Regions from separate parts of the Erwinia tasmaniensis Et1/99 genome, predicted to be linked through region 1. Evidence: predicted binding sites of a transcription regulator. Region 1 holds the regulator's gene; the other holds the start of a gene.
What was found. The regulator Fur, encoded in region 1, represses iron uptake genes when iron is present. The targets are predictions, from matches to a motif close to ATAATAATGAGAACNACTATCAA.

Region 1 (9,295 bases):
CGATCGTGCCGACTTCCGCGAAGAGGCGAACAAGCATTATAAGCGTCTGGTTCTGGGTAAAGAGGTGCGGTTACGTAACGCTTACGTGATCAAAGCCGAGCGCATAGCGAAGGACGAAGAGGGGAATATCACCTGCCTGTTCTGCTCCTGCGATATTGATACCCTGAGCAAAGATCCGGCCGACGGGCGCAAAGTGAAGGGCGTCATCCACTGGGTGTCAGCAGAGCACGCGTTGCTGGCAGAATTTCGTCTGTACGATCGTCTGTTCAGCGTGCCCAACCCGGCGGCGGCGGAGGATTTCCTCACGACCATCAACCCGGAATCGTTGGTTATCCGCCAGGGCTTTGTTGAACCGGGCATGCAGCAGGCTTTGGCGTCTGCGCCTTATCAGTTTGAGCGTGAAGGTTACTTCTGCGCTGACAGCGTTTATTCCACCTCGAATAAGCTGGTGTTTAACCGCACCGTGGGGCTGCGCGATACCTGGGCTAAAAACGGCGAGTAGGCCGGATTTTATAAATGAAAAGGGCGATGATTCGCCCTTTTTTTTCAGCCGTTTCTGATGATTTCTTTATCGTTATTGTCTTTTTTTCAACACATTGGACTGAGGGTATGACATGTCGGAATTAATTGACCAGGCCAGTAACAGCGTCATCGTGCTGCATCAGATTATCGCGGACGTATTCAATGGTGACGGCAGCAAAATTCCGCAGCTGCTTGGTCATTTTTCGCCAGAGTTCACTATGGTGACGCCGACCGGAAAAATGCTTTCGCTGGATGAGGTTGGCGCGCTTTTTGCGCAACTGACCGGGGGACGAAAGGGCGTTGCTATCACCATTGAGCGCTGCCAGCTTATCGCCCGGTTCGGCCAGCGGGCGGTCATTCAGTATCACGAGCGACAGCAGCAGGGGAACCGCTGCACCGATCGTATTGCACTCGCGGTGATTGATTGCGCCTGCAATCCGCCGCGCTGGCACTATTTACAAGAAACGATGGTTGTAAGTTAATTACTGTACTAGTTCAATAGTGTTATTGCAGGTAAACTATGCGGCGTTAATGCCGTTTAGCCAGTGGAATATCCCGGCGAAGGCGTTTTTATTCTGTTTTTCGCTAAGGATTTGCTATGGACGCGCCTGCTTCTGCTGCTCTACCCTCCACGCTGTGGGGAACCCTGATCATCGGCGGCACCATTATTGGTGCCGGCATGTTTTCTCTACCGGTGGTGATGTCCGGAGCCTGGTTTGCCTGGTCATCCGTGATGTTAATCGTCACCTGGTTCTGCATGTTGCTATCCGGGCTGCTCTATCTTGAAGCCAGCCTGCACTATCCTGCCGGAGCCAGTTTTAATACCGTCACCCGCGATCTGTTGGGACGCGGCTGGAATGCCTTCAACGGGCTTTCGGTGGTATTTGTCCTTAGCATCCTGACCTATGCTTATATCTCTGCCAGCGGTGCGATAATTCAGCACAGCCTGAATCAGCTCAATGTGGGAATATCGGCACGCGTAGCGGGGCTGTTATTCACGCTGCTTGTTGCGCTATTTATCTGGCTGGGAACCGCGGTAGTGAGCCGCATGGCGCTTATTTTTCTTGGCGCGAAGGTGATCACTTTTCTGACCATCTTCGGCGGTTTGCTATGGCATATCCAACCCGCCAATCTGTTGGACAGCGGCGCGGGTGAGAGTCACTATCTGCGCTACCTGTGGATAGTGGTGCCATTTTGCCTTGCCTCTTTTGGCTATCACGGCAATATTGCCGGGCTGATTGGCTACTATGGCAAGGATGCTGGCCGTATTAGCCGCTGCCTGATCTACGGAACGCTGCTGGCACTGGTGATTTACTTTGTCTGGATCATTGGCACGATGGGCAATATTCCGCGTGCTGAATTTAAGGCGATCGCCGCGCAGGGTGGCAATATTGATGTGCTGGTCTCAGCGCTGTCAGGCGTGTTACAGAGCCGCAATCTGAACCTGCTGCTGGATATTTTTTCTAATTTTGCCGTAGCCTGCTCATTTCTTGGCGTCAGCCTCGGCTTCTTTGATTATCTTGCCGATCTGTTCCGAATGGATAATTCAGCGAGCGGGCGGCTGAAAACCACGGTTCTGACGTTTATTCTGCCGCTGACGGCTGCGATGATCTGGCCGAACGGCTTTCTGCTGGCCATCGGCTATGCCGGGCTGGCGGCAACCGTGTGGGCGGTGATCACGCCGGCACTGCTTGCCCTGCGGGCGCGTCAGCGTTTTGTTAGCGCATCATGGCGGGTAAGGGGAGGCGTGTTACCTGTAGTGCTGGTACTGGCGTTCGGGGCCTTAAATGCGGTGGTCTCAATACTGTCCTACGGTGGATGGCTACCGGCTTATACCCAGTAACAGGAAAAAAAACGGTGGCACAGAGGCCACCGTTTTAACATTTGAAAGCATGATTACTTGTCGTGTAGGGTCTCGTCTTCACGACAGTCGCCCAAAGCACAGTGCCCATACAGATAAAGGCTGTGGTTACTCAATTTGATGCCGTGACGCGTGGCGATATCGCGCTGACGCGACTCAATGGATTCGTCGCTAAACTCAATGACCTTGCCGCAGTCCAGGCAAATCAGATGATCGTGGTGCTGTTGCTGCGTCAATTCGAAAACGGATTTCCCGCCTTCAAAATTGTGGCGGGTCACGATCCCCGCGTCGTCGAACTGGTTCAGCACGCGGTAAACCGTGGCCAGACCAATTTCTTCGCCCATGTCGATCAGGCGTTTATACAAGTCTTCCGCACTGACGTGATGGCCTTCGGGTTCCTGAAGCACTTCCAGAATTTTCAGTCGGGGAAGCGTGACTTTCAGGCCGGCCTTCTTTAATGCGGTGTTGTTGTCAGTCATGCGGATTTTGTCCTGTTACTTTGCTCGTCACTTAGTGGCCGTAAGGCCCTGAACATCGGTCGACGCTAAAGCGGAATGAAAGTCAGTATAGAACTGATACGTCGAAATGAAAACCAAAATGGGGGCCAGAACCGCTGACAAAGGTGAGAATAAAATTCTTTACCGTCAGGGGAGTTAGCGCCCGGATAGTGCAAAGTTAACATTTCGAACTGCCACTGCCGATCTTCCTTTAGCCGACGGGGGTCGTCAAAAACGAGACGGGCGCTTAGAGAGCCGATAACCGATAGGGGTATTATACCGTTTCGCAGGTGAAAGGTACAAATTTGAATCTATTGCTTCTATAGCAAAAACCGTTGACCCGGCGGGGAGCGTCCCACGCCGGGTCAACGGTTCAGGCTTCGATGATTTCTTGCAGCTGAAGTTCATCAAAAATTTGCTTAACCCACCGATCGACGCGTTGGTTGGTGAGCTCAGGCTGCCTGTCTTCATCGATAGCAAGACCGAGGAAGTGGTTATCGTCCGCCATACCTTTAGAGGCATCGAAAGTGTAACCTTCGGTTGGCCAGTGACCGACGATGACCGCCCCTTTTGGCTCGATGATATCGCGAATGGTGCCCATGGCGTCACAGAAGTACTCTGAATAGTCTTCCTGATCGCCGCAGCCAAACAGGGCAACCAGCTTGCCGTTAAAATCGACTTCGGCCAGGGTGGGGAAAAAGTCATCCCAGTCGCACTGGGCTTCGCCGTAATACCAGGTCGGGATGCCCAGCAGCAAAATATCAAAGGCTTCAAGATCTTCTTTGCTGCTCTTGGCAATATCATGAACTTCTGCAACGTCCTTACCCAGCTGCTTCTGGATCATCTTTGCAATATTTTCTGTATTACCTGTGTCGCTGCCAAAGAAAATGCCGACAAGTGCCATGAGTTTAATAACCTCTTGAATCTTAATGATATGGTGACTGCTGAATGACAATCAGATAAGCATAATGATAGCAGACTGACGTGAGCGGATAAATCTGTAAATACCGCAACATTTGTTGCTGAGTGCTAAGTACGCCAGCGTTCAGCTCTGATGGTGTTGCAACTGCTGAAGCAGCATCTCTTCAATCAGTTCGCTGCGGCTCATGTTGCGCTCTTCGGCCAGCTGGTTCAGCACTTCGACCGCATCGCTGTTCATTTTGAGTTCGACACGCTTTAGCCCGCGTACCTTATCGCGTTTAAGCTGATTGCGTTTATTGATACGCAGCTGTTGATCACGCGTTAGCGGATTTGTTTTAGGTCGTCCCGGCCGACGTTCATCTGCAAACAGATCGAGCGTTGTGCGGTCCGTGTTCTCTTTTGCCATAGGGATCGTAATACTGAAAGGCTGTATTTCTGGTGAATAAGTCCGTCATGCCGCCTGAAAAATCAGCAGCGGCTAAATTTTAGCGCGCCATCATACCCCAGCGAAAGTGGTGACGACAATCATTTCACCGCAGCGGGAAATAATTGTTTTTACAGCGCAAAAAAACGACGGATTGCGCGCAAAACGGCATCAGGCTTTTCCGCATGAACCCAATGTCCTGCACCCGCAATCACATGTGCGCGTGCCTGGGGGAACTGCGCCAGCAGCTCGTCACGGTATTCATCGGCCAGATAAGGTGAGAGCTCGCCACGAATAAACAACACCGGATGGGGCCATGCAGGCTGGGGCTGCCAGCCGATAATGCGGTCGTAGCATTCCCACAGCACCGGAACATTGAAACGCCATTCTCCTTCATGAAATGATTTGAGGAGAAACTGGATAACGCCTTCTTCTGCGAGGGTTTCACGCATCAGCATCGCGGCATCACCGCGCCGGGTTATACCGGCGGCCGTCACGGCCCGCAGGGCGGTAAATATCGGGTCATGGCGGCGAGTGCGGTAAGCAACGGGCGCAATATCAATCACCACCATCCCCCCCACGCGTTCGGGAGCCAGCGCTGCCAGCGTCATGGCGATTTTCCCGCCCATGGAATGACCGATGACCTCAAAGCGCCCGACCTGCAGGCCGTCAAGCGTATCGAGAATATCCTTGGCCATCAGCGGATAGTCCATCTCGCTTGCGCGCCCGGAAACGCCATGATTTCGCACATCAACTTGGATAAGACGGCGATCGTCCTTTAACCCCCGTGCCAGCACGCCGAGATTATCCAGGCTGCCAAACAGGCCGTGGATCAGCACCAGCGGGATATCGTTGGTCACAGATTGTTCAGATTGCACGCGGAAATTCAAATTCATAGCGAAGTTCTTACAGTTGAGAGGGGGGGTTAGGGTATCATGAATTCCACAGTTTCTTCTGCTGGCAGAGGGGGTGTTCATGGAGTTTGTTAAGGCATAATCTGACTTTTGCCGTGAAACGGGCCTGGCGCTACACTCTGGCAGTATTTAACTTTATAGTCCTGATGTTGGAACAGGTTGGGCTGGAGCTATCAATATACGACAATGATGCTCATGTTCGGCTCTGGCCACCGGGGTTCTGATAAGCAACAACCGTATTGGATAAAGATGAAAACGATAGAAGTCGACGAAGAGCTATACCGTTATATTGCCAGCCACACTCTGCATATTGGTGAAAGCGCATCGGATATCTTGCGCCGGATGCTGAAGTTCACCGCGGGCCAAAGCGCGCCCCTGACGGCCGGGGCCTCTGCCACCGAACCGTCCGCTAAGGCAGAGGTACGACCACAGAATCCTGTGCGCGCAGTGCGTGAGCTGTTGCTGTCTGATGAGTATGCAGAGCAGAAAAGAGCCGTGAATCGCTTCATGCTGATTTTATCGACATTGTACAGTCTGGATGCCAAAGCGTTTGGTGCCGCGACAGAGTCACTGCATGGACGTACCCGCGTTTACTTTGCGGGTAATCAGCAAACGTTGCTGGAGAGTGGTACCCATACCAAGCCGCAGCATGTTCCCGGCACGCCATACTGGGTGATCACCAATACCAATACCGACCGTAAACGCAGCATGGTGGAACACATCATGCTGTCAATGCAGTTCCCGACGGAACTGGCAGAGAAAGTTTGCGGTACCCTCTAACTTTAGCGTCAGGGAGAAGCGCCAATGGCCAATCACCCCCGTGCCGGGCAAGCCGCCCGGCAGAGCGATTTGATTAATGTTGCACAATTAACCTCGCAGTATTATGTCCTGCAGCCTGAACGGGGTAATGCAGAGCATGCGGTGAAATTTGGCACCTCCGGCCATCGCGGTAGCGCGGGCCGTCATAGCTTTAATGAGATGCACATTCTGGCGATTGCGCAGGCTATTGCTGAAGAACGTAAAAAGAATGGTGTGACCGGGCCTTGCTACGTGGGTAAGGACACGCATGCACTGTCAGAACCGGCCATTATCTCGGTGCTGGAAGTCCTTGCGGCAAACGGCGTGGATGTGATCGTCCAGCAGGATAACGGCTATACGCCAACGCCAGCCATCTCGAATGCTATCCTTGAGCACAATAAACACGGCGGGCCACTGGCCGACGGCATTGTTATCACGCCGTCCCACAACCCGCCGGAAGATGGTGGGATCAAATATAATCCGCCAAACGGCGGCCCTGCCGACACCAACGTGACGAAAGTGGTGGAAGACCGCGCTAACGCGCTGATCGAAGACGGGCTGAAAGAAGTTAAGCGCGTCACGCTCGATCGGGCGTGGGCCAGTGGCCATTTGCAGGAAAAAGATCTGATCCAGCCCTATATCGAAGGCCTGGCGCAAATCGTTGATATCGCGGCTATCCAGAAAGCCGGGCTGAAGATTGGCGTCGATCCGTTAGGCGGTGCCGGTATAGCTTACTGGCAGCGTATTGCTGATTTTTATCAGCTTGATCTGACCATTGTTAATGATTCCGTCGACCAGACGTTCCGCTTTATGCATCTGGACCACGATGGCGTGATCCGCATGGACTGCTCTTCGGAGTCCGCCATGGCGGGGCTGCTGGCGTTGCGCGATAAGTTTGACCTGGCGTTTGCCAACGATCCGGATTATGACCGCCACGGTATCGTCACGCCGGCTGGCCTGATGAACCCTAACCATTTTCTGGCGGTAGCGATTCAATATCTGTTCCAGCACCGCCCGCAGTGGGGCAAAGACGTTGCCGTCGGTAAAACGCTGGTCTCGAGCGCGATGATCGACCGCGTGGTGGACGATTTGGGGCGGAAGCTGGTAGAAGTACCGGTCGGTTTCAAATGGTTTGTTGATGGTCTGTTCGACGGCAGCTTCGGCTTTGGTGGCGAAGAGAGCGCGGGCGCTTCATTCCTGCGCTTCGACGGCACGCCGTGGTCAACGGATAAAGACGGCATTATCATGTGTCTGCTGGCGGCGGAAATTACCGCGGTCACCGGCAAGAACCCGCAGCAGCACTATGATGAGCTGGCCGCGCGCTTTGGGGCGCCCAGCTATAACCGTCTGCAGGCTCCGGCGACTTCAGCACAGAAAGCCGCCTTGTCAAAACTGTCACCGGATAGGGTCAGTGCCGACACGCTGGCAGGGGATGCTATCACCGCCCGCCTGACGGCGGCTCCGGGCAACGGCGCGGCGATCGGTGGTCTGAAGGTGATGACCAAAAACGGCTGGTTTGCCGCGCGTCCGTCCGGTACGGAAGATGCCTACAAAATTTACTGCGAAAGTTTCCTCGGCGCCGAGCATCGCGAGAAAATTGAGAAAGAAGCGGTAGAGATTGTCAGCGCGGTGCTGAATAACGCCTGACTCTGACAGGTTGTAAAAAAGGGGCGTTCACCCAGGGTGAATGCCCTTTTTTTATGGCATAAAGCGATAGCCAACCCCGATTTCGGTCAGAAGATGCTGGGGACGTGCCGGATCCTGTTCCAACTTTTGCCGCAGGTGGCCCATATAAATACGCAGATAATGGTGATGTTCAACCGCATTGGGTCCCCATACCAGCATCAGTAGCTGGCGTTGAGTCATGACTTTACCGGGATGGTTCAGCAGGCTGACCAACAGGCGAAACTCCGTGGGCGTCAGGTGCAGGGCCTCACCGTTGCGCGTGACGCGGTGGGCCGCGATATCAACGCTAACGCTGCCGAAACCGATCTGAGCCTGCCCGCTCTCCCCGTTCTGCGGGTGATGGCGTAACGCAACCCGGACTCTTGCCAGCAGCTCACCCACGCCAAAAGGCTTCGTCAGGAAGTCATCGGCACCGGCATCCAGCGCGGCGATCTTATCCTGCTCATCGCTACGCGCCGAGAGGACAATCACGGGTATCGTACTCCACTGGCGAATTTCGCGGATAAACTGGCTGCCGTCGCCGTCTGGCAATCCTAAGTCGAGGATCACCAGCTGCGGCTTGCGCGTTGCGGCTTCAATCAGGCCACGCTTCAGGGTTTCCGCATCGACAATGCGAAAGCCTTCGCCCTCCAGCGCGACGCGCAAAAAATGGCGGATCTCTTTTTCATCTTCAACAATCAGAATGGTGGTCACACAACCTCGACAATCAATTTTCATCGCTGCGTAGCGCATACCCGGCCTAATCTAGCAAAAAAAAGAGGAGTGCGTCTGTGATATTCATCCGCCCGAGTGGTGCCGGGGGGAACGGCGTTATCTGGCCATACCTTGACCCCAAACCGGACCAAAGCGGAGGGATCGGCTTCAGGGGGGGATATTTTTGCCAGGGAAGTAGGATTTTAAGCTACACTTAAATGTGTACAGGTTTTTTGAGGTTGTATAACTATGGATAAAAAAATTCCGGTTGGTATCAGCGCCTGTCTGCTGGGCGAGCGCGTGCGCTTTGACGGTGGACATAAACGCAGTGAATTTGCCGCACAGCAGCTGGCCCCTTTTCTTCGTTACGAGCCCGTATGCCCGGAGATGGCGATCGGACTGCCCACTCCGCGCCCCGCGCTGCGCTTGACCGAAGCGGCGCAGGGCGAGATATCGCTCTGTTTCAGCAACGGCAACGATCTGCCCGTCACGGAAAAGATGCAGGCGTTCTCAGAACAAAAAGTGAGCCAATTACATCATCTCTGCGGCTATATTGTCTGCGCTAAATCCCCCAGCTGTGGCATGGAAAGGGTGCGTATCTATCAGCCTGACAACAATAATAATCGCAAGGCCGGAACCGGAGTATTTACCCGCGAACTGATGGAGAAAATGCCGTGGCTACCGGTGGAAGAGGATGGCCGCCTCCACGACCCGCTGCTGCGTGAGAATTTTGTCGCACGTGTTTATGCCCTGCACGAGTTCAATCAGCTGTGGCGCGCCGGGCTGACGCGCGCCAAACTCATGGCGTTCCATACCCAATACAAACTGCTGCTGCTGGCCCACTCTCAGCCTGCTTATCGCCAGATCGGGCCTTTCGTTGCCAAAATGGACCAGTGGGCGTCGCTTGAGGCGTTTGCCCACGAGTACCGGCAGCGGCTGATGGATCTGATGCAGCAGCCGGCAACGCGCACTAACCACA
Region 2 (9,295 bases), 1.8 Mb from region 1:
CGGACAGCGCCATCGTCAAAGATAACCATCCGTACACGGCGGACGGCGGCGCCTTCCCTAGCGGCCATACCAATACTGGCTATACCGATGCGCTGCTGATGGCTCAAATGGTGCCGGAACGCTTTGTTCCGTTGGTGGATCGCGCGGCGCGCTACGGCTATTCGCGCGTTGTGCTCGGCGTACACTACCCGCTGGACGTCATGGGTTCGCGCATGGTGGCGCAGCGTAACCTGGCACATTATCTTAACGATCCGCAGTATCGTTCCCTGTTCGATGAGGCGAAACGGCAGTTACGTACGGCGCTGGAGAAAGAGTGCGGTATGTCGCTATCTGCCTGTGCGAAAGTGCCGTTAAAAGACGATCCTTACGCGGCGGCATCCATGCAGACCTTCTACCGCTTTACCCTCACCTACAACCTGCCGCGCGAAACGGCAGCGCCGTCACCGCTGGTGGTGCCGCAAGGGGCTGAAGTGCTGCTGGAAGCGCCGTTACCTCATCTTAGTGCGGCGCAGCGCCGTCAGCTGATGGTGAAGACGGCGCTGGCGGGCGGCTATCCGCTGTCGGGAAATGCCGACCAGAGCTTCTGGCAGCGCCTGAACCTGCACGATGCGGTAGCCGCAGCGCGCTAACCACCATCGATAAAATGGGCGCAGGCTGCTATACCCCGGCACCTTCGCCCATATCTGCTCTATCTCTTCTTCCCGCCCCCAGACATCTTAAGAAATTTCCTGACACATATTGTCATTGCTTTTTATTCGTCGTAGCATCCGGGGGCAGCTTTGGGATTGATAATAATAATCATTTTCTTTTGTATGGGGTTGGCTATGACATTCTGGGGTAAATTATGGGTTTTGGCTGGCGGTTTGCTCACGTCAGCGACGCTTCTGGCGGCACCCTTCGTGGTGGAAGACGTCAGCGGGCGTAAAGTTGAAATTAAGTCCGAAGTACAGCGAGTGATCCTCGGAGAAGGACGACAGATTTATCTGCTAGCCGCCTTTGATACCGATGCGCCATTTAAACGCGTGGTCGGCTGGCGTGACGATCTGCCCAAGGCCGATTTCGACAGCTATCAGATTTACGCCAAGAAATATCCGTCTATTGCCACCTTACCGACCTTTGGCGGCGCGAAGGACGGCACCTTTAACATTGAACAGGCTCTGACGCTGAAACCTGATTTGGTGCTGATGAACCTTGAGTCTAAAGCCGCGACCGACGAGTCCAAACTGACCGAGAAACTCAGCAAGCTGGGCATCCCGGTTGTGTTTATCGACTTTCGTGAAAAGCCCTTCGAAAATGCTGAAAAAAGTATTCGCATCATGGGACAGCTGGTGGGTAAGTCAGCGCGAGCGGAAGAGATCGTTGCCTTTCGCCAGCGGCAGATCGATATCGTGACTGACCGACTGAAAAACTTCCAGGGCAAACGACCGAAGGTGATGCTGGACCGTGCGGGGGGCTACACGGAAGAGTGCTGCATGTCATTCGGTGATGAGAACTTTGGCCGCATGGTTGAAGTTGCCGGAGGCGTCAACATCGCCAAAGAGCTGATCCCCGGCACCTTTGGCATGCTCAATCCCGAACAGATTATTGCCGCGCGTCCGGATGTGGTGGTGGTCACCGGGGCCAACTGGAAAAACTACAATACCGCAGGCGGCTGGGTGGGGGTTGGGCCCGGGGCTGATTTAGCCGTTGCCCGCCAGCGTTTGACCGCACTGATGGCGCGGCCCGCATTCCGTACTTTGCCGGTTGCCACTGATGGCAACGCGCACGCTATCTGGCACCAGTTCTACGACAGCCCGTATCAGTTTGTCGCCATTCAGGCGCTGGCCAAGTGGCTGCATCCCGAGCTGTTTAAAGATATCGACCCGGATGCGACTTTCCGTGAGTTTTATCAGCGTTTCCTGCCGATAGATTATCAGCCTGGCTACTGGGTGACATTGCCGGCGAGCGCGCGGTAAGCGCGGCGGCATAAAAAAAGGCGGCCGCTGAAACAGGGCCGCCTTTTTTAAGCGAAGTCGCTGAAGGCTTAAGCCTGAGGATGTGCGCCGGGCTCGCTCATTTTCTTCAGGTCTTTATCCACGAAGAACAGGGCCTGACCGCTGTTACCGACCAGCGCCAGTTTATCCAGCACGGATTTGAACAGTTTCTCTTCTTCGTGCTGCTCGGCGACATACCACTGCAGGAAGTTGAACGTTGAGTAATCCTGAGTGGTGATCGCGGAATGTGCCAGCTCATTGATCTTGGCGGTGATCAGCTGCTCGTGCTGATACGCCTGCTCCAGCACTTCGTGCAGAGAGTTAAAGGTTACCGGGGGCGCATCAATAGTCCCCAGCACCGGCATTGCGCCGGTATCGCTCAGGTAGTTAAACAGACGCTGCATATGCTGCATCTCTTCTACCGAATGCTCATGTAGGAAAGCGGCAGCGCCTTCAAATCCTTTGTTGTTGCACCATGCGCTCATCTGCAGGTACAGGTTGGCAGAATAGAATTCCAGATTCAGCTGATCGTTCAGCTGAGCGGTCATTTCGTTAGTCAGCATGGTGACTCCTTTACCCTATGGGCAGTATTGAACAGGTGATTTCGGTGCATTATGCACATGTTGTGCGCAAATAAACATGATTAATTATAGCAGTGGCTAAATTAATATTCCCGTTTCGTTTTTTTAAAGTTATTGATAATCATTCCATTATTTAAACCCCTTTCATTAATAGTTTAAATAAGTCTGATAACCATTCTTATTAAGGATGCGCGGGCCTCTGCCGTCCTGCCCTGGTGCTGTCTTTCAGCGTGCCGGCGGGTCTGGCGGCGCTTTGTGCCAGGGCGGGGGGATCACAGCAAAAAATACCTGACCGGGATGATTCGTTATCGCGATCTGGCTGAAAAAATGCAAAATATAAAAGCCGTCGTTTATTACTAACAGGAACCAGTCCACTTTTTAGAAACGTCAGAGGCTGTTTTTTATCTCTTTATTTCGATCGTGTCGTTATCACCGATGGGTAAAAATAAACGCTGTAAATATATCAATGCAGACGATCTGGCTATAAACGAATTAGCGAAATGTTTAATCTGCATCGACGCGGGTGAAATGAGAGCTAATGTGATCCGCCAGGAGTATGGCAGCGGGGGGGAGGGTAATCCTTCATGGCTGATTAAGCCAGAATCGACCTCTGTTTTCAGTCGACTCTGGCCAAGGCAGGCGGTTAGAAATCCATCTTCACGGTAAACTGCACCTCACGCGGATCGCCAATCTGGTTGGACAGATTGTTGGTGGCGATAGATGAGGTGTAATACGTCTTGTCGAACAGGTTCTTGACGTTAACTTGCAGGGTCACCGGATGCCGCGTCTTAATTTTGTAAGCGGCAAACGCATCGGCCACCGCATAGCCCTGTAATGAGTAGTTTTCAGCGTTGTCACCCGAACGGCGGCTCACCGCATGGCCACCGCCGCCAACGGTCAGCGTATTGCCGCCGATAACGTTATGGAAATCGTACGTCAGGAACAGCGATCCGGTGTGGCGCGGAACGTTAGGCAGCACCTTGCCTTTATAATCGGGATCTTCCAGTACTTTGGCATCGGTATAGCCGTAGCTGGCGATCAGGTTAACGTTCTGCGTTAACGCACCGGCAACGTCCACCTCAACGCCGCGTGAACGGACTTTACCGGCGGTTTTCGCCACGCTTTCGTCACCGACCGTCTCGGTGTACAGCACATTGCGCTTGTCGATATTAAACAGCGTAACGTTAGCGGTCACGCCGCTGAACAGATCGAATTTGGCCCCCACCTCATAAGCCGTAGCGGTTTCCGGCGGCAGCTCACCGATATAGCTGGCAATCGAATACTGCGGCATAAACGAACGCGAAACGTTACCAAACAGCGATACGTTTGGCGTTGCTTTGTAGACCAGGCCAAATTTTGGTACCCAGGCGCTGTCACGGCTGTCGGTATTGGTGTTAAACGGACGGCCTTTTCCGGCAAATTCGGTGAAATACTGGTAGCGCACGGCGCTGACCGCAATCCACCTGTCGGTCAGGTAGAGCGCATCCTGGACGTAGGCAGAGTAGCTCACCTGCTGGATACGCTGATCGCTGTCGGAGGCCGACACGCTGCTACAGGTTCCTGTCGAACCGTAGGATGGACGGTAGATATTGAAATCTTTCACGTTTTTACAGCGGATCATATCGGTACGCAGCAGATCGTAGTTCTCGTAGGCGATCCCGGTCAGGATCTCATTATAGAACCCGCCGATGTTCACATTGCCCTGTAGATCGGCGCGTGCCGCGTGCTGGCGCTGGGTCGATCCCTGGGTTGCGTCAACGCGCCGTGTCAGCGTGCCGCTGGTGGCATCGTAGGCCATCACGCGCGCCTGATTATCGCTGTACTTGTCCTGGCTGAAGCTGTAATCGAATTTTGCGGTCCACTGGTTATCAATACGGTATTCGGCGTTCAGCTGCGCGAGATCGGACGCGCCGTCGGTGACGTTATACGCCTCGTCAAAACGCGTTTCACGACTGACGTTCACCGCATGGCCGGTGTTTAAATCAAAAATGGTGCCGCGGTCAAAAGGCGTAGAGTAGTTACGGTGTGAATAAGAGATGTTTACGGTGGCATCGTCGCCGAACCAGCTCAGTGACGGGGCGATAAAGCTGCCGCGCTCCTTGCCAAAGTTGCGCCAGTAGTCCTCATGCTGATAAGAGCCAATCAGGCGATACGCCAGGCGGGTGCCTTCAATCGGCCCTGTAATATCAACGCTGCCGGTTCCGCCGCCAAAACTGGTTGAGGTTGCCTGAAGGGAGCCGCCGAAGGTGGTTTCTGGCCGTTTAGTCACCACGTTGATCAAGCCGCCCGGATCGAGAATGCCGTACAGGGTGGAGGCCGGGCCCTTCAGAACCTCAACGCGCTCCGTGGCGGCATTGAAACTGCGCGGCAGCACGGTTTTCAGGCCGTTGGTCATCACCGAACCGTCACGATTACTGCCGAACCCCCGGCGTACAAACGCGTCCTGGGTGCCGCCGAGTGTATTGGTCTGCACCACGTTACTGACGTTGTTCAACACCTCGTCCAGCGTGGTGGCATGCTGGTCGGCAATCACCCTGTCGCTGACGGTGTTCACCACCTGGGGAATATCCAGCAGCGGCAGGGTAGTCAGGGTGGCGGTTGAGGAATTCAGCGGCTGATAGCCGGAAGTCATCGGCGTATCGGCAGCGGAGCTGCTGGCTTCGACCGTCAGGGTGCCGCCATCGCTGGCGGCCGTGCTGACCGCGGAGGGCGGTTTTTTTTCCGCCATCGCCGTCGGTGTGCTCAGCGCCCCGATAAACAGCACTGAAAATAATTCACGCCCTTTTTTCCCCAGAAAAGAAGGTATTAACTCTGTCATTTATGTTATTTCCCGCAGGCTTCGCATTTTTCAGTTAAATGAGAAGGGGTTGGTAAAGTCATTGCCCGTCCAATGGCATCAGCGCTTTTCTATCTGTTATGTCCGCCTGACGTGGCGCAGATATGTAATTGAGAATCATTCAAACATGTAGTGATGTAGTAGTAAACGAAAGAAATAACAAATAATACGACGGTAAATAAGCGGCTTAATGGCCCACTAACAGTGCGTATTTTTTTATTTAAATCGTATTTTATCAATAGGATGGGTTTGTAATTCGTTTTCATTTCGCAGCATGGTTAGAGGTAATAAATCCGACTGATAAGCAGGGCTTTAATTCTTGACTACTACAGCCGTTCTCCGCATGATCGCAAAAGAGAATGAGATTTATTTTTATTTAATCGCTATGTACGCACGGGCTTTATCGCCATGCCGTGCGCAGCAGGAGTTGGACATGCCACAGCAGGTGGAAAACGATGTTGGCGCATACGGCGCGCCCACAGAACAGGGTATCGTCCTCGATCGGCTGTCAGCCGGCTACGGTAAACAGCGCATTGTTGATGATGTCAGCCTGACCATTCCCCGTGGGAAGCTGACGGTACTGGTCGGGGCTAACGGCTCCGGGAAATCCACGTTGTTGACCACTATTGCGCGTATGCTTAACCCGCTCGGCGGCAGCGTACGTCTGGACGGTAAATCCATCCATCATCAGCCTACCAAAGCCGTGGCGCGCCAGCTTGGCATGCTGCCACAGTCACCGCTGCTGCCGGAAGGACTGACGGTATTTGAGCTGGTATCACGCGGGCGTTATCCCTGGCAGCACTTTATGCGCCAGTGGTCGGCACAGGATGAGCAGGCGGTAAACGATGCCATGCGCCTGACCGGCACGCTGGACTTAGCCCATTTGCCGGTTGACAGCCTCTCCGGCGGCCAGCGGCAGCGCTGCTGGATCGCGATGGCGCTGGCGCAGCAAACCGCCACCATCCTGCTGGATGAGCCGACGACCTTCCTCGACCTGCGCTATCAGGTGGAGATCCTTGAGCTGCTAAGCGATCTGACGCGGCGGCACGGGCGCACGGTTGTGGTGGTGCTGCACGACCTTAACTTCGCGCTGAACTATGCCGATACGCTGGTGTTTCTTAAACGCGGGCGGCTGGCGGGCATCGTGAGCGAGGCGGAAAACTGTAGCGCGGCGTTGATTAAAAGCGTGTTTGACGTTGAGGTGCAGATGTCGGTCAACCCGTTAACCGGTCGGCCTTTCTTTATGCCGTTTCGCCGCCGTGATGAGGTGGGGGGATGAGTGCGCTACCCCGCCGCGATCCCCGAACGAGGCTGATGGCAATCGTTCTGTGCGTGCTGTTATCCGGCTGCGCGGTGCTCCATCTTGGGCTGGGGACGCGCTATATTGCGCCGCAGTCCGTGATACGCGCATTGCTGGAGTATGACCCGCGCAACTTTGACCACCGGGTGATTGTTGACCTGCGCCTGCTGAGGCTGCTCAGCGCGCTGTTGACCGGGGCAGCGCTGGGCGTGGCCGGAATGATGCTGCAATCGGTTCTGCGAAATCCCCTTGGCGAGCCGCATATCCTCGGCCTGAATGCCGGGGCAGCGCTGGCGGTTGTGGCCAGCACGGCGCTGGGCGTCAGCGGAGGCGGCCTGTTAACCGCACGGCCGCCGATCGCCGCCTGTGGTGCCGCGCTGCTGTTTGCCGTGGTGATGCTGCTGGCCTCGGCCGGGCGCAGCGGGCTGACGCCGCTGAAGGTGACCCTGTGCGGCGTGGCGCTCTCGGCATTTGCTTCTTCTGTCACCGCCGCCATCCTGATCCTTGACGAGCAGACCCTGCTGGCGATGCGCACCTGGCTGGCGGGCGACCTGGCCGGGCAGAGCTGGGAAGTCACGCGCGCGGCGGCGTTTCCGGCGCTGTTGGGGCTACTGCTGGCAGTATGGATTGCCCCACGGCTGAACCTGCTGGCGCTCGGCGACAGGGTGGCCAGCGGATTGGGGGTCAATATCGCCCGTACGCGCCTGCTCGGCCTGGCGTCTACCGCCTTATTATGCGGAGCGGCGGTATCGATGGCAGGACCGGTGGGCTTTATCGGCCTGCTGGTGCCCCATATCGTGCGCCGGGCGTGCGCCGAAGATATCCGGCTGGCGGTGCCGCTCTCGGCCCTGTGCGGAGCGCTGCTGATGCTGCTGGCCGATATCGCGGCGCGTATGCTGCTTGCGCCGCAGGAGCTGGCAACCGGGGTCATGACCGCGCTGGTCGGCGCACCGGTATTTATCTTTATTGCCGCAAGGTTATTTAAATGAGGCCCATCACACGGCGCGCTGGCTTCAGGCCCGTGCAGCTTGGACCCTATACCCTGCTGCTACGCCCGCGCGTACTGGCGCTGTGCCTGCTGCTCATCGGCGTACTGCTGGGGCTGGTGATACTGGGCGTGACCCAGGGTTCCCTGCCGGTCCCGGCATCGGCGATTGGCCGGGCGTTGTTGTACCCGGAGGCGCTGCCCGCGCAGCAGCACTTTATCGTGTGGGATATCCGGCTGCCGCGTTTACTGATGGCGGCGTTGAGCGGCGCCATGCTCGGCATGGCCGGGGCGGCGATGCAGTCGATAGCCCGCAACGGCCTGGCCGATCCGGGGCTGATTGGGGTGAAAGAGGGCACCAGCGCGGTAGTGCTGACGCTGATCCTGTTATTCCCAGGGCTTAGCCTGCTGTGGCGGCCGCTGGCCGGCATGGCGGGGGGCCTGCTGGTGGCATTACTGGTGGTGTTGCTGGCGCGGGATATATCGCGTCCGCGCTTTATCCTGGTCGGAATCGGCGTTTCGTGGCTGTTCGCGGCCGGAATTGGCGTATTTATCACTACCGCAGAGGTGCGTGACGTGCAGACGGCGCTGGTGTGGATGGCGGGCAGCCTGCACGCGGCGACCTGGCCACTGCTGGCGGTGGCGGCAGGCTGGGCGCTGCCGGGAGCGCTGATCCTGTTCCTCACCGCCCGTGCTTCTGACGTGGTGGCGCTGGGTAACCCGGCGGCCACCGGACTGGGCGTGCAGATAGCGCGGCTGGCGCTGTGGCGTTTCACCGCTCCAGTACTGCTGACGGCGGCCAGCGTCTCCTGCGTTGGCAGTCTCGGATTTGTCGGGCTGATCGCGCCACATATGGCACGTTTCCTGCTGCGCGGCGGGCAGGTGACCTTGCTCAGCGGCAGCGCGCTGCTGGGTGCGCTGCTGGTGCTGGTGGCTGATACCCTGGGGCGGCTGGCGTTCGCCCCGCTGCAAATCCCGGCGGGTATCGTGATGGCACTGGTCGGTGGGCCGTTTTTCCTGCTGTTGCTCTGGCGTCGTCGTGACGCGTTTTAACCCTTTGCTGCATGGAGTCTTTATGCGTCTTCTGTTCACTTTCCTGCTGCTGCTGACAAGCGCCGCCGCGGCCGCAACATCAACCCAGTCGTTTACCGACGATTTGGGGCGAACCGTCAACGTTCCGCTGCACCCACAGCGCATCGTCTCGTTGCACGATCTGGATATCACCATTCCGCTGATTGAACTGGGCGTACCGCCGGTGGCAAGCCACGGGCGTACCCGGCCGGACGGCAGCCATTTTCTGCGTTCCAGCGCATTGCTGACCGGGGTCGATTTTGATAACTCAGACATTCAGTTTATCGGCACTGCCGATATGGATATTGAGGCGATTGCCGCAGCCAAACCGGATCTGATTATCACCGAGCCCAACCGCAACGTGGCGGTGGAGCAGCTGGAGAAGATCGCACCCACGGTCAGTATCGATCATCTGACGGGAGGCGCACCGGCGATCTATCGCAAGCTGGCACAGCTAACCGGACGCCAGGCGCAGCTGGCGATCCTTGAACGCCGTTACCAGCAGCAGGTCGCCCAGCTGAAGCACGTGGTTGATACGCAACATACCCG

Region 2: a site for Fur is predicted at 2,714-2,736, ahead of ftnA (non-heme ferritin). Genes of this name have one in related genera too.

Annotation. Positions count from the first base shown of each region.
Region 1 is NC_010694.1:2,620,543-2,629,837, reverse strand. It holds gene glnS (glutamine--tRNA ligase) at 1-502, shown strand, start outside; gene ETA_RS12785 (hypothetical protein) at 615-1,004, shown strand; gene mtr (tryptophan permease) at 1,121-2,365, shown strand; gene fur (ferric iron uptake transcriptional regulator) at 2,419-2,862, opposite strand; gene fldA (flavodoxin FldA) at 3,254-3,784, opposite strand; gene ybfE (LexA regulated protein) at 3,926-4,207, opposite strand; gene ybfF (esterase) at 4,357-5,121, opposite strand; gene seqA (replication initiation negative regulator SeqA) at 5,389-5,919, shown strand; gene pgm (phosphoglucomutase (alpha-D-glucose-1,6-bisphosphate-dependent)) at 5,944-7,584, shown strand; gene kdpE (two-component system response regulator KdpE) at 7,636-8,316, opposite strand; gene ETA_RS12740 (YbgA family protein) at 8,566-9,295, shown strand, end outside.
Region 2 is NC_010694.1:538,822-548,116, forward strand. It holds gene ETA_RS03450 (acid phosphatase) at 1-629, shown strand, start outside; gene ETA_RS03455 (ABC transporter substrate-binding protein) at 825-1,955, shown strand; gene ftnA (non-heme ferritin) at 2,024-2,536, opposite strand; gene ETA_RS03465 (TonB-dependent siderophore receptor) at 3,198-5,372, opposite strand; gene ETA_RS03470 (ABC transporter ATP-binding protein) at 5,824-6,669, shown strand; gene ETA_RS03475 (FecCD family ABC transporter permease) at 6,666-7,679, shown strand; gene ETA_RS03480 (FecCD family ABC transporter permease) at 7,676-8,728, shown strand; gene ETA_RS03485 (iron-siderophore ABC transporter substrate-binding protein) at 8,751-9,295, shown strand, end outside.